Regions from separate parts of the Nakamurella flava genome, predicted to be linked through region 1. Evidence: riboswitches for the same ligand, from Rfam matches in the RefSeq annotation. Region 1 holds a riboswitch; the other holds the start of a gene.
The links. A riboswitch is a leader RNA that binds a small molecule or an ion and turns the genes downstream of it on or off. The one in region 1 is predicted to bind cyclic di-AMP.
Positions count from the first base shown of each region.

Region 1 (7,223 bases):
AGATCACCGGAGTGGTCGTCACCCGGGCCGGTCATCGCCAGCTGGTCGCCGTGGTCGCCACCGCCGGGGAACCGTTGAACCTGCCGCCGGCGACCGACATCGACCGGCGGGTCGACCTGTCGATCGACTCGTGGACGCGCTGGACCGACAGCTGCGACTACGACGGCCGGCAGGCCGAGGTGGTGCTGCGCAGTGCGCTGGCGCTCAAGCTGCTGATCTACAGCCCCACCGGTGCCATCGCCGCGGCCGCGACCACGTCGCTGCCGGAAAGCCTCGCCGGGGGCAAGAACTGGGACTACCGGTACGCGTGGGTGCGCGACGCGGCGCACACCATCCGCGCATTGGGGGTGGTCGGCGTGAAGGAAGAGGTGCACGCCGCGGTGTCCTGGTTGCTGAACACCCTCCGGGCGCACGGGCCCCACGTCTTCACGCGGCTGTCCGGCGAGGTGAAGGACGGCCACCGGGAGACCCGGTCGCCGGGCTGGCGGGGGATCGGGCCGGTGATCGTGGGCAACCGCGCGGCCCAGCAGCTGCAGTTGGGGATGTTCGGTGACGTGTTCGACGTGCTGCGGGTGTACGTCGACGAGGGCCACGTGCTCGACCCGGCGACCGGTTCGATGCTGGCCGATCTGGCCGACCTCTGCTGCGACCAGTGGCGCAGCCGGGACGCCGGGATCTGGGAGCTGCAGGAGGAGCGGCACTACACCTCGTCGAAGATCCAGTGCTGGCAGGCCCTGGGCTGCGCGATCCACCTGGCCGACCTGGGGCAGATCCCGGACCGCCGGCAGCGGTGGCGACTCGAACAGCAGGACATCGCCGAGTTCATCCACACCCGTTGCTGGAACCCCGATCTCGGGGCCTACACCTGGTACCAGGGCACGGACGGGCTCGACGCCTCGGTACTGCTGGCCAAGGATTTCGACGACGGCCCGCGCATGTCGTCGACCATCGACGTGATCCGCGAGCGGCTCGGCACGGGGCCGCTGCTGCACCGCTACACCGGTGCCGACGCCGAGGAGGGGGCGTTCGTCGCCTGCTCGTTCTGGATGGTGTCGGCGCTGGCGCGGGTGGGTCGGGTGTCGGAGGCCGCGGCGTTGTTCGACGAGATCGTCGAACTCGCCAGTCCGCTCGGCCTGCTCTCCGAGATGATCGCCACCGACGACGGGCAGTTCCTCGGCAACCTGCCCCAGGGGCTGACCCACCTCGCCCTGATCCTGGCGGCCGATGCGCTGGACCGGGCCGCCCGCGACGCCGGGGGCGCAGGACCGACGGGCTGAGTGCCCGCAGCCTGGACGTTCTCCTGACGGCTGGTCTACGTTCACCCCATCCGTGCACCGTGGGTCACACCCTGATCACCCCCAGGACCGACCAGTTCCGCCGGCCGCGCCCTGGGACCCCGATCGGGGAGTCGCCCCGCCCCAGCGATCGGAGTGCCCCACCGTGAAACCCGTCCGAAGGATGACATCCCTGCTGGCCACGGTCGGCCTGGTGGCGACCGGGATCCTGGCCACCTCGACCGGGACGGCGTCGGCCGCCGACCCCGTCCAGCTGACCCTGTTGAACATCAACGACTTCCACGGCCGCATCACGAATGCAGCCGCGGACAAGGACCTGACGGTCGCCCTCGCCGGCACCATCGAGGAACAGCGGGCCGCCGCGACCGCGGCCGGGGGCGACTCCCTGCTGCTCTCCGCCGGCGACAACATCGGCGCGTCACTGTTCGCCTCGTCCTCGGCCCAGGACCAGCCCACCATCGACGTCCTGAACGCCTTGGGGCTGGCCGCGTCCGCCGTCGGCAACCACGAGTTCGACCGCGGTGAGAGCGACCTCGTCGACCGTGTGGTCAGTGACAAGACCAACGCGAAGTGGGACTACCTGGGCGCCAACGTCTACCGCAAGGGCACCCAGACCCCGGCGCTGCCCGAGTACGGGATCTACCCGGTCGGCGGCGTCCGCGTCGGCGTGATCGGCGCGGTCACCCAGGAGACGTCGACCCTGGTCAGCCCGGCCGGTATCGCCGACCTCGACTTCGGTGATCCGGTCGCCGCGGTCAACCGCGTGGCCGCCCAGCTCACCGACGGCGACGAGAGCAACGGTGAGGCCGACGTCCTCGTGGCCGAGTACCACGAGGGAGCCCCGGCCGGGGACACGACCGTCCCGCCGGCCACCCTGGACGGCCAGCTGGCCGCCAGCCCGGTCTTCGCCTCCATCGTGAACGAGACCTCACCGCGGGTCGCCGCGATCTTCACGGCGCACACCCATCAGACGTACGCCTACCAGGCCCCGGTGCCCGGAGAGGCGGGCGTCACCCGTCCGGTCGTCCAGACCGGTTCGTACGGAGCCAATGTCGGCAAGGTCGTGCTCACCGTCGACCGGCAGACCGGGGCGGTCACCGCCACGGCCGCCACCAACGTGCCGCGCACCACCACCGCCCCCGCCGACCTGGTGGCGACGTATCCGCGCGTCGCGCAGGTCCGCTCCATCGTCGACACCGCCGTCGCCGCCGCCGAGGTCATCGGCCGCCAGCCGGTCGGCAGTGTCACCGCCGACATCACCACCGCGTTCACCGGCGGGTCGTACTCCGGTGGTGTCTATGTCGGGTCGGCGCCGGGGACGACGACCGGCCGCGACGACCGGGGTAGTGAATCGACTCTGGGCAACCTGGTCGCCGACTCCCTGCGGGCGTCGCTGTCGTCGGCCGACCGCGGTGGGGCGCAGATCGGCGTGGTGAACCCGGGTGGGCTGCGGGCCGATCTGTTGCAGGCGCCCGACGGGGTCGTCACGTACGCCGAGGCGAACGCGGTGCTGCCGTTCGTCAACAACCTCACCACCGTCAGCCTGACCGGCGAACAGTTCCGCACGCTGCTCGAGCAGCAGTGGCAGCCGTCCACCGCGTCCCGGCCGTATCTGCAGCTCGGCCTGTCGGACAACGTCACCTACACCTTCGATCCGAGTGCCGCGGCCGGCTCCCGGATCACGTCGGTGACCGTCGACGGCCGGCCGTTGGACCCGGCTGCGTCCTACCGGATCGGTACGTTCTCCTTCCTCGCCGCCGGTGGCGACAACTTCGCCGTCTTCACCCAGGGCACCGATCCGCGGGATTCCGGCCTCATCGACCGCGACGCCTGGATCGCCTACCTGCAGGCCAACCCCAACCTGGCGCCCGATTTCGCCCGCCGCGCGGTGCAGGTGCCGGCGGTGACCGAGCCGGTGACCGCCGGCACCCAGGTCACCATCCCGGTGGCCGGTCTGGATCTGACCAGCCTGGGTTCGCCGGCGAACACGACGGTGACCGCCAGCTGGCGGGACCAGCAGGTGGGTCAGGCGACGGTCAGCGGCGGCCGGGCCGACGTCACGGTCACCGTCCCGGCCGACGCGCCGGCCGGGCCGACCGCGCTCGTCCTGACCGCCCAACCCAGCGGCACCACCGTGACGGTGCCGTTCACGGTGGCGGCCGCGCCCGTGAAGGTCGCGTCGACCACGGTGCTGGTCAGCACCGCGGCGCTGCAGAAGTGCCCGTTCCTGCCTGTCCTGCTGATCTCGGCGACCGGGCTGGCCGACGGCCAGGCGGCCGTCGGCCGGGTGGGCTTCCGCGAAGGGGACCGGGTGTTCGCCGACGTCCCGGCCCAGCGCGGTCTGGCGGTCACCGTGCTGCCGCGCCTGTCCCGCGGGGAGCACGTGTTCACCTCGGCTTTCACGCCCGCCGATCCGTCCCGGGTGGCCGGTAGCACCAGCAACCCGGTGCTGGTCCGCGGCCGCTGACCACCCTGGCTCGGCAACGCCCCCGGCTGCTCCTACGGCCGGGGGCGTCGCCGTCCGTGGCCCGGTGGAGCGACCCCGGCCCCCGGCAGTCACCGCGGTCGAACACCTGGTCGGAATCGACGAGGAACCCGCTGTCGGTGTCCGGTCCTACCGTCCCGGTCAGAGCCTTGGTGCTGGATCCGGGGCCAGGACGGTGGAGGGTGGCCGATCGGGATGTCTGCGCACTGCCATGTGGACTGTGAGGACTGCACCGCACGCGGACCGGCGTGCGACGACTGCATCGTGACGGCGCTGCTGGGCACGTCACCCAGTGGGGTGGCGTGGGACGACACCGAACGGGCGGCGGTCGACGTGCTGTCCCGCTCCGGTCTCATCCGGCCCTTGCGGCTGGTTCCGCGCCCCGAGCGACCCCATCCGGGTCCGGTGAGACGAGCCGGGTGAACGCGGCGGGCCGGTCGGTCATGACCTGATGTCAGGTCCATCACAGCTCCCGCACAGCTGTAACGCTGAGCATCGGGTGGTCATCGTCGCAGGTCAGACGGATAGGCCAGCGGCGACTGTCTCAACATCTGAGATGGATCTTTGACGATTCACACACCGTCTGGACGGGAACAGAATCCTCTCGTAACCTATCCGAGACCTTGAGGCGATCACCATTCAGGTGATCCGGGGGTCACCGCCGAGTCGGCTCCGCTGGGAGCCGAGCCGGGGAACCAGGTGCTTCATGGGGTGAATCCGCCCCCTGACGGGTGCCGTGTCGTCTGCGCTCTTGCGTGGATGGCCGCTGCGCGTCGGGTGGTGGTAGGGCGACTTCCGGCCCGAATCCGTCAGCTAACCCGGTAGGCGGCGAGAGGAAGGTTCCACCGGACCGTGGCGTTCCCTGCCCGCAACACGACTGACGTGTTGCCGACCTGCCCGCGATCGACCCGTCGTCGGCTCGCTCGTTACCGTTCCGCGCTGCTGATCGCCGGCACGGTGAGCTCCCTGGGCCTGGGCGCGTTCGCCGCCGGCCCCGCCCTGGCGGACCCGACCACCGCAGCCGACGCCCAGCAGGCCTACCTGGACAGCGAGCAGCGCGCGGGTCAGCTCAACGAGCAGGTGCTCTCCGCTCAGGAGAACGAGCAGGCCGCCGCCGCAGCCGCCGCCGCCGCCGGTACCGCGGTCGACGCGGCCCGCCAGGCCGCCACCGACGCGCAGTCCAAGGCCACCGAGGCGGACGCCGCCGCCGGTGCCTACAAGGAGAAGGTCGACTCCTTCGCTAACGCCAGCTTCCGCGGCGCCCGGTTCGACGGGCTGGCCGTGCTGCTGACCGCCGACTCGGCCGACGACTACCTCGACCAGGTCAGCTCCCTCGACCAGGTCGCCGACGACACCCGGCAGACGCTGGATGCCGCGCAGGCCGCCCGCGCCCAGGCCGCTCAGGCCCAGGCCGACGCCTCGGCCGCGCAGACCGCCGCCGAGCAGGCCAAGTCCGACGCCGACGCGAAGGCGGCCGCCGCCACCCAGGCCACCCAGGACGTCACCGCCCGCAAGGCCGAGCTCGACGCCGAGGCCCAGAAGTACCGCGAGCTGTACAACAGCCTGTCCGAGCAGGAGCGGGCGGCCGCCGAGGCCGCCGCGCAGGCGGCCAATGAGGCCGCCAACCGCGCCGCCGCCGAGGCTGCGGCCGCCGCTGCTCCCGCCCCGACCACCAGCGAGGCGGCGGCTCCGGCCCAGGCGCCTGCCGCCGCCAACCGGTCCCGCACGTTGGTGTCGGACGATTCCGCCGACACCCCGTCGCGTTCCTCCAGCTCGAGCGCCGCGCCGACCTCGTCGGCCCCCGCCGCGGTGCCGGCAGGCAGCTCCAAGGGTGCCGCGGCCGTCGCCGCCGCCCTGTCGAAGGTCGGATCGCCCTACGTCTACGGCGCCGCCGGCCCGAACTCGTTCGACTGCTCGGGCCTGACCTCCTGGGCCTGGGCGCAGGCGGGCGTCACGATCCCGCGCACGTCGTCGGCCCAGGCCGGTCTGCCCAGCGTCCCGCTGGACCAGCTGCAGCCGGGTGACCTCGTCACCTACTACTCGCCGGTCAGCCACGTCGCCATGTACATCGGCAACGGCCAGGTCGTGCACGCCTCGACCGAGACCAAGCCGGTCTATGTCACCTCGGTGAACGGCGCCGGCCCGAACGCCACCGGCCACCGCGTCACCGGCTGACCGAGCCTCGCACGACATATCCTGATCGCCGGTCCGGAACTCCGGGCCGGCGATCAGGCTTTCTCCCAGGGATCCTCCTGGGGCCGGGCGCGGCGGGCTTACTCACCGGGTGACGCCGGTTCGACACCGGAAGGGCTCGGGACGTCTCACCGTGCGGCGAACTCTGCTGATCACCAACGACTTCCCGCCGCGAACCGGCGGGATCCAGTCGTACGTCATCACTCTCGCGCACCGGCTGCCCGCCGACTCTCTCGTCGTGTACGCCCCCAGCTTTCCCGGCGACGCGGAATTCGATGCCCGGCAACCGTTCCCGGTGATCCGCCACCCCGGTGGGCTGCTGCTGCCCGGCGTGGACGTGCGGAAGCGGGCCGCCGAACTCGTGCGCGAGCACCGGGTGCAGGCGCTGTGGTTCGGGGCGGCCGCGCCCCTGGCGCTGCTGGCCCCGCGGCTGCGGTCCGAGGGCATCGTGCGGACGGTCGCCAGCACCCACGGCCACGAGGTCGGGTGGGCCATGGTCCCGGGGGCGCGCCAGGCGCTGCGGGCGATCGGCCGCGGCAACGACGTCGTCACCTACGTCAGCGAGTTCGCCCGGCGCCGCATCAGCGCCGCGCTCGGACCCCAGGCGGCCCTGGAGTATCTACCCCCGGGAGTGGTGACCGACCGCTTCCGGCCCGACCCGGACGCTGCCCGGGCGGTCCGCACCCGCTACGGGCTGGGTGAGCGGCCCGTCGTCGTCTGCGTCTCGCGGCTGGTTCCCCGCAAGGGGCAGGACGTGCTGCTGCGGGCGTTGCCCGCCGTCGCCGACCAGGTCCCGGACGTGCGTCTGCTGGTGGTGGGGGACGGCCCGGACGCGGGGCGGCTGGCCCGCCTGGCTCGGCATCATGCGGTGAGCGATCGGGTGGTGTTCGCCGGCATGGTCCCGGCCGCAGAGCTCGCGGCCCATTACGCGGCCGGTGATGCCTTCGCGATGCCGTGCCGGACGCGGGGCGCGGGACTGGATGTCGAGGGCCTCGGCATCGTCTTCCTCGAGGCCTCGGCCACCGGCCTGCCGGTGCTGGCCGGCGACTCGGGGGGTGCCCCGGAGACGGTGCGACCCGGACGGACGGGAGTGGTCGTCGACGGACGCCGGCCGACGGAGGTGGCCCGCGAATTGGCGGGCCTGCTGAACGACCCGGAACGTCGGCAGCGCTGGGGCCGAGCCGGCCGCGCCTGGGTCTGCGACGCGTGGAACTGGGACCGTTCCGGCCGACGACTGGCCGATCTGCTGT
Region 1 covers NZ_SZZH01000001.1:376,277-383,499, forward strand. The annotation lists gene FDO65_RS01740 (glycoside hydrolase family 15 protein) at 1-1,277, shown strand, start outside; partial or broken gene FDO65_RS01745 (bifunctional metallophosphatase/5'-nucleotidase) at 1,480-3,762, shown strand; cyclic di-AMP (ydaO/yuaA leader) riboswitch at 4,430-4,623, shown strand; gene FDO65_RS01755 (C40 family peptidase) at 4,633-5,955, shown strand; gene FDO65_RS01760 (glycosyltransferase family 4 protein) at 6,107-7,223, shown strand, end outside.

Region 2 (7,223 bases), 370 kb from region 1:
GGACAGCGCCAGTCCGAGCGCCAGGGTCAGGGCGACGACCGAACGACGCGCCCGGGAGAGCGCACCGGACGAGCGCTGGATGTGGTCTCCCCCGACGCGGACAGTGGCGGCCTCCGCGGTGATCATGCGGGGATCGTAACCGGCGGCGGGGTACGGGATCGGTCGAATTGCCCGGTCTCTCGGGGGACCCGGAAACGCCGAACGGGGGTGTCGGACACCCTGCGGTGTCCGACACCCCCGTTCGGGATGTCACTGGCTCACGAGCTCGGCCGTGCGAACGTGTCGCTGCCCCGGGCTACCCGGGACGTCCGACTCAGCCGAGACGGAGGACCTGACCCGGGTAGATCAGGTTCGGGTCGGAGATGACGTCGGAGTTGGCCGAGTACAGGGCCTCCCAGCCACCGGAGACGCCCTGGGCCTGAGCGATCAGGTACAGGGTGTCGCCCGACTGCACGGTGTAGGTGCCGTCGGCGGCGCTGCTCCACGAGGTGGCCTCGTCGTCCGAGGACCACGAGGAGGAGGAGGAGCTGCTGTCGTCGTTGCTCCACGACGAGGACGAGGAGGACTCGTCGTTGTCGTAGTTCTTCTTCTTGGCCGGCGCGCTGTACGAGCTGCTGTCGTCGTCGTTGCTCTCGTAGCTGCGGCTGCGGTTGGCCGAGCTGCTGGAGGACGAGTCGTCCGAGCTGCTGGAGCTGGAGGACGAGGACGAAGACGACTTCGCAGCGGTCTTGGAGGTGTCGGCCGGCTCCTGGCCGCCGGCACCGGCGCAGGCCCAGGCGCCCCAGCCCTGGCCGGCGAGGGTCTTCTCGGCGACGGCGATCTGCTGGTCCTTGGTGGCCAGATCGGCACGGGCGGCGTAGTCCTGGCCGCCGTAGGCGTCCCAGGTGGACTGCGAGAACTGCAGGCCGCCGTAGTAGCCGTTGCCGGTGTTGATCGACCAGTTGTTGGTGCTCTCGCAGTTGGCGACGGCATCCCAGGTCGACTCGGGGGCGGCGTTGGCGGTGCCGACCAGGCCGAGGGCCGAGACGCCGGCGACGGCGCCGACGGCGGCGCTGCGGAGGGCCCAGACGCGGGTACGGGAGGTGGCGCGGTGACGAGCGGTGGTACGAGACATGAAGAATCTTCCCCTAGCTGCGCCTGCGAGGTGAGCTGTCGGGTTCGGGCAGCCCGGAGCGCAAGCTCCGGACGTGGAGGGGATTGCCCGTCCGGCGTGAGCCGGATTCACCCCAAGACCGGCGAACTGCCTGCCGGCCAAAGTTGGTTTCCCCGTCGCTGTCCAAGCCTTTCCTGTTTCGGTCGGATCTCCTGGCCCAAAGTGGACAGCGCTCGGCGCGGCGGGCAGGAGCAGACTGCGGCGGTCTCAGAGGCATGCCCTGCGACCGATGACAACCATACAAATCGGCTGGGAAAACACCAGAGGCCCAGTTCACAGATCACGGAGCGGTAACGATCAAGTAACTGTCCAGCATTCGACCATTTCCGCTGCTGATGGGGGTCACCGAGGGTCCGCTGGGGCCTTCGCGGTACCCCTTGTGGCGGCGGTAGTTTCACTCATTCGGGCGACCGGGTGACCGCTGATTTTTCTCGATTTCACCCAGCTCCTGAACAGCGACCCCACAGGTTCACTGCGACAGAGCAGTGACCGCCGTCACGTGACATCGCCGTCCTGGTCACCGGTGTCGACCAGCCCGACCACTGCCGGCGAGGGGACATCCGCCCGTGCGCGACCACCGACCGGCCGACGCTCCCCGGCGGTCCGAGGCTCTGCCGCATCACGAGCTCGACGACCCACCGTGATCGGGCACTCCCCCGACGGGTACGGCAGGATGGCTCTGACCATGGCCGTCACCCCCCGCTCCCGCGTCCTGTGTCTCGTCCTCGCTGGTGGACGGGGGTCCCGCCTGGGGGCCCTGACCACCGGTCGGGCCAAACCGTCCCTGCCGGTCGGCGGGCACTACCGGCTGATCGACATCTCTCTGTCGAACGCCGCCCACAGTGGCCTGTCCGACGTCTGGGTCCTGCAGCAGTACGAACCGCATCTGCTCAACGAGCACCTTGCCGGCGGTCGTCCATGGGATCTGGACCGGACGCGCGGCGGGTTCCGCACCCTGCCGCCGTTCGAGGGGCACGACCGCGACGGTTTCGCCAGCGGCAATGCCGACGCGCTCGCCCGGAACTGGCCGCTCATCGACGCCTTCGATCCGGACATCCTGCTGGTGTGCAGTGCCGACCATCTGGAGCGGCACGATTTCCGCAACGCCATCGCCGCCCACCAGGACTCCGACGCGGACGTCACCGTCATCACCACCGAACTCCCCCGCGGCACCGACTGCTCGCGGTACCTCGTCGTCCAGGGCGACGGTCACCGGGTGCGGGAGGTCGACTACAAGCCGGAACGCCCGCGCGGCCGTCTGATCGGCACCGAGGTATTCCTGTACCGACCGCACCGCCTGGCCGAGACCCTGCGCGACCTGAGAGAAGAAGGCGGTGACCTCGGGGACTACGGCGACCGCCTCATCCCCCGGATGCTGGAGACCAGCACCGTGACCGAACACCGGCACGAAGGTCACTGGCGCGATCTCGGCACCCCGGAGGCGTACCTGGACGGTCAGCTGGAACTGTTGCGTCCGCGTCCCCCGCTGCGCCTGGACGACCCGGACTGGCCGATGCTGACCTCGATGCCGGTCCGCGGACCGGCCCGCATCGACCGGTCGGCCGATCTGGACCAGGCGTGGATCTCCCCCGGAGCCCATGTCGCCGGCACCGTGGTCCACTCCATCATCGGCCCGGGGGTCACTGTCGAACGCGGAGCGACCGTACGGCACAGTGTCGTCATGGCCGACGCCGTCATCCGCCGGGACGCCACCGTGGCGCGCGCCGTCGTCGCTGAACAGGCGATCATCGGGTCGCGCGCGACGATCGGCGCCCCCCAGGCGCGGCGACCGGTGCTCGTCGGTGCCCGTCGCCGCGTCGCCGCCGGACGATCCCTGACCGCCGGTGAACAGCTCGAACCGAACAGTCCCCGCGACCTCTGGAGTTCCGTCCGGTGAACGACCTGCCGCCCTTCGCGCCCGATACCGAGCCGGCCACGGAACCGTCCGGACCCGTTCCGACGGCGACGGCCGGGACGACGAACGGACGAACCGGCCACGTCGTCCTCGCCACCGCCGACAGCGAGGCGTTCGGCAGCCTGCGGCGACGGCCCACCTCGCGGCAGGACCGCTATCGGATGGGGAAGGAGCTGCGGCACCGGGTCCCGCGGTCCTCGTTGGCCGACTGGACGCCGCCGGACGGCCGCCCGGATCCGGTCGAGCAGATCCGGGAGTCGCACCAGGGTCGGCTCGACTGGCTGATCCCCATCCGGGTCGGGCGGATGACCGCCTCGCCCTACGGCTTCCTTCGGGGGACCGCCGTGGTCATGGCCCGCGACGTCGCCGGCCTACCGGCCACCGGTATCACCCCGGTAATCTGCGGCGACTCGCACCTGGGCAACTTCGGCTTCTACGCCTCGCCCGAACGGGATCTGGTCATCGACCTCAACGACTTCGACGAGGCCCACCCGGGTGGCTGGGAATGGGACCTGCGGCGTCTGGTGGCCAGCATCTGGGTCGCCGGGCGCCACAACGGCGCCTCGGAGGGGCAGTGCGAGGCGGGTGTCCGGGCCTGTGTCGCCGCCTACCGGCAGGAGGTGCGCGAACTGGCCGAGATGCCGTTGCTCATGCGCTCCTACCAGCGCCTGGACGTCGACCATCTGTCCGAGTCGACCTCCCACGCCCAGCTGCGGGCCGAGATCCGGCGGGCGGTCCGGCAGGCCCGCACCCGCACGAGCGACCGGGCGCTGCCCCGGTTCACCCGCGAGCACGAGGGTCGACGGCGGATCGTCGAGGAGCCGCCGCTCATCACCCGGGTGCGGGACGCCGAGCGGGAGATGCTGGCCGATGCCCTCGACGGGTACCTCGACACCCTCGCGCCGCACTGGCGACGCGCCCTCGGGGGCTACACGCTCGTCGACATCGCCCACAAGGTCGTCGGCGTGGGCAGTGTGGGCCTGCGCGCCTATGTCGCCCTGCTGGAGGGATCCAACCCGGACGACGTCGTGTTCCTCCAGCTCAAGCAGGCCCGACGGTCCGTGCTGGCCCAGTACGTGCACGGGGAATCGGCCTGGCACGACCACCAGGGGCAGCGGGTCGTCGAGTACCAGCAGGCCCTGCAGACGGTCAGCGACCCCCTGTTGGGATGGGCGTCGACGGCCGACGGTCTGCAGTACTACGTGCGGCAGTTCCGCAACATGAAGGGCACCGTCGCGCTCGATTCCATCGACGGATCCGCGCTGGCCGACTACGCCGGCATCGTCGGACACCTGCTCGCCAAGGGCCACGCGCGGACCAGTGGGGCGTCGATGATCGCCGGCTACGTCGGGCAGTCCCAGCGGTTGGACGACGCCCTCGTGACGTTCGCGCGGCTCTACGCCGATCAGACCGAGGCCGACCACGCCGCGCTGGTGAAGGCGGTCATGCGCGGCGAGATGCCGGTGGAACGCGGGCTCTGAGCCGCGTCCGGCGACGGACCGGTGCAACCGGCCCAGAACGTGGACAACCCCCGAGCCTTGTCCGTTCCGCACTCCGGTGAGTGGAGGTCCGGGCCGACTGGACACGGTCGGCGGCTCGGGGGTCGGCTGACTGTCCGGTGATGGCCAGACCGTGATCTCCGCCGGTGTGCCGGAGCAGTTCTGACCTGACGCGGGTCGACGGCCTAGCGGCCAGCCACCTCACGAGTCCATGACGTCTTCAACGTTGGACCACCTCCTCTCCCGTGTACCGACAACGCTACGCACGACCCCGGGAGGCGGCAACCACATTTTCGTTCCCTCTTTCGGGCGGTCCGCCACCGCATTCGCCGCAGCGGATGACCGGGTCGGAGAGGCCTTTTCGGTCGCCGCGCGTCATCGTCGCCCGCCCGGGCGGGTCCCCGCCATCCCCCGCCTGGGGCACCCGTCGCGGTACCGGCCCCGACCCGATCCGAGAGCTGTTCTGTCGGACGGTATATCGCTCTCGTGGCGGGCGGCGGCAGTCACCATCCGCGAGCCCGAAAGTGGCTAGCGCCCGGCCCTTTCGGGCAATTCTCGCCAGCGACATCCGGTCGTACCGTGGCGGAACCACAATAGGAGCGCCCCACCGGCGCACCAGGGGAGGAAACACCATGGGGTTCGACGATCTGCTCGACAAGGCCAAGGATCTGCTCGGGGGCGCCGAGAACAAGGCCGACGAGGCCGCCGGCGCGGCCGGTGACGCGGTGGCCGCCGCCAAGGACGGCGCGACGGACGTGGCCGCGGCCGCGTCGGAGAAGGCGGAAGCCGCCGCCGAGGAGTCCAAGGGCCTCATCGACAAGGCCAAGGAGATCCTGAGCGACGACAAGATCGACAGCATCGCCAACGCGATCAAGGACAAGACCCCGGACCAGATCGACTCCATCGTCGACGCGGTCGCCGGGCGGGCCAAGACGCTCAACGACTGACGACCTCACCTCGCACCGCGGCGCCCCGGGATCCCGATCCCGGGGCGCCGTCGCGTCCGCCGACGGTGACCTCGTGTTCAGTAGCTGTCAGTAGTTAATGTGTGACATTGAGTATCGAGTCCCGGGGGGTCGGGACAGTGCGAGGGGGTACCCATGGCGGTGACCGACGTCGGAAACCCGGCGGCGACGCAGACCAGCGTTCCACCGACGATCGGGCCACCGCCGGCGAAGGAGGCCGCGGCGGCGGGACCGCCGCCACCCGCCCTCCGGCCGCGCCGACGTTTCGGCCTGGGCATCCAGTCCAAACTGCTGCTGATGCTGCTGGCCGTGAGCGTGCTGTCCGCCGCGGTCGTCGGCCTGATCGGGTACCGCTCCGGCAGCGAGTCGATCCGCCAGGCGGCGTTCGACCGGTTGACCGAGGTCCGGCAGTCCCGCACCGCCGCCATCACCGACCTGTTCGACCGGATTCAGGGCGAAGCGGTCGTGCTGACGCGGGGCACGACCGCGGTCGAGGCGGTGACCTCGTTCAACAATGGCTTCGCCGAGCTCAACGCCCGCCCGGCCGACCCGGCCGACACCCAGACCGTCGACTCCTGGTATGCGAACGCCTTCGCGCCCAAGCTCGCCGAGGAGACCGGTGAGGCCTCGGACCCGCAGACCTTCCAGCCGACCAGCGCCGCCCAGACCTACCTGCAGGCCCGATACACCGTCCCGGCCGGCGACGACTACGACGCCTCCCTGGCCGTCGACGACGCCGGCGACGGCAGCTCGTGGTCGGCGGCCAACGCGACCTTCCAGGACTACTTCCGGCAGTCGATCAACCGTCTCGGATACGACGACGCCCTGCTGCTGAACACCGACGGCGACGTCGTCTACTCCGCCTACAAGTCCGCCGACCTCGGCACCAACGTCCTGACCGGACCGCTCAACGAGTCCAACCTGTCGACCGCCTACCGGGCGGCGATGCGGGCCACCTCACCGGACTTCGTCGACATCACCGACTTCGAGTTTTACGCGCCCTACTACGGTCAGCCGGTCGCCTGGGCGGTCTCCCCGGTCGCCCGCGACGGGGTCACCATCGGGGTCCTGGCCCTGCAGTTGCCGAAACAGCTCATCAACAAGGTGATGACCAACCAGGACCGGTGGACGCAGGACGGACTCGGCTCCACCGGCGAGACGTATTTGGCCGGGCCGGATCTCACGATGCGGTCGATCTCGCGCATGCTCGTCGAGAACCCGTCCGAGTACGTCACGCGGGCGGTCGACGCGGCCACCCCCCGCGCGGTCGCCGAACACGCCGTCCGGATCAACGACACGATCCTGCTGCAACCCACCCGTACCGAGGCCGTCCGTCAGGGGTTGACCGGACGCACCGGAACCATCGTCGACACCGAATATCTCGGCGACGAGGCCCTGGTCGCCTATGCGCCGATCACCATCGGCGACCTGCAGTGGGTCATCGTCGCCAAACTCGACACCTCCGAGGCGTTCGCCCCGGTCGACGACTTCACCCGCAACCTGGCGCTGTCCACGGCTGCGATCATCTTCGTGGTCTGTCTGGCCTCCCTGCTGCTCGCGCAGATCTTCTCCCGGCCGGTCCGGCGACTCGTCACCGGCGTGAACCGGGTCGCCACCGGCGATCTCGACGCCCGGGTGGACGTCAACACCCGCGACGAGTTCGGTGACCTGGCCACCGCTTTCAACGACAT
Region 2 covers NZ_SZZH01000001.1:748,489-755,711, reverse strand. The annotation lists gene FDO65_RS03380 (LppX_LprAFG lipoprotein) at 1-126, opposite strand, end outside; gene FDO65_RS23030 (LysM peptidoglycan-binding domain-containing protein) at 314-1,114, opposite strand; cyclic di-AMP (ydaO/yuaA leader) riboswitch at 1,120-1,293, opposite strand; gene FDO65_RS03370 (glucose-1-phosphate adenylyltransferase family protein) at 1,827-3,050, shown strand; gene FDO65_RS03365 (DUF2252 domain-containing protein) at 3,191-4,549, shown strand; gene FDO65_RS03360 (hypothetical protein) at 5,200-5,514, shown strand; gene FDO65_RS03355 (adenylate/guanylate cyclase domain-containing protein) at 5,668-7,223, shown strand, end outside.
Region 2: linked by a shared signal. The riboswitch ahead of FDO65_RS23030 (LysM peptidoglycan-binding domain-containing protein) and the one ahead of FDO65_RS01755 (C40 family peptidase) in region 1 are both predicted to bind cyclic di-AMP.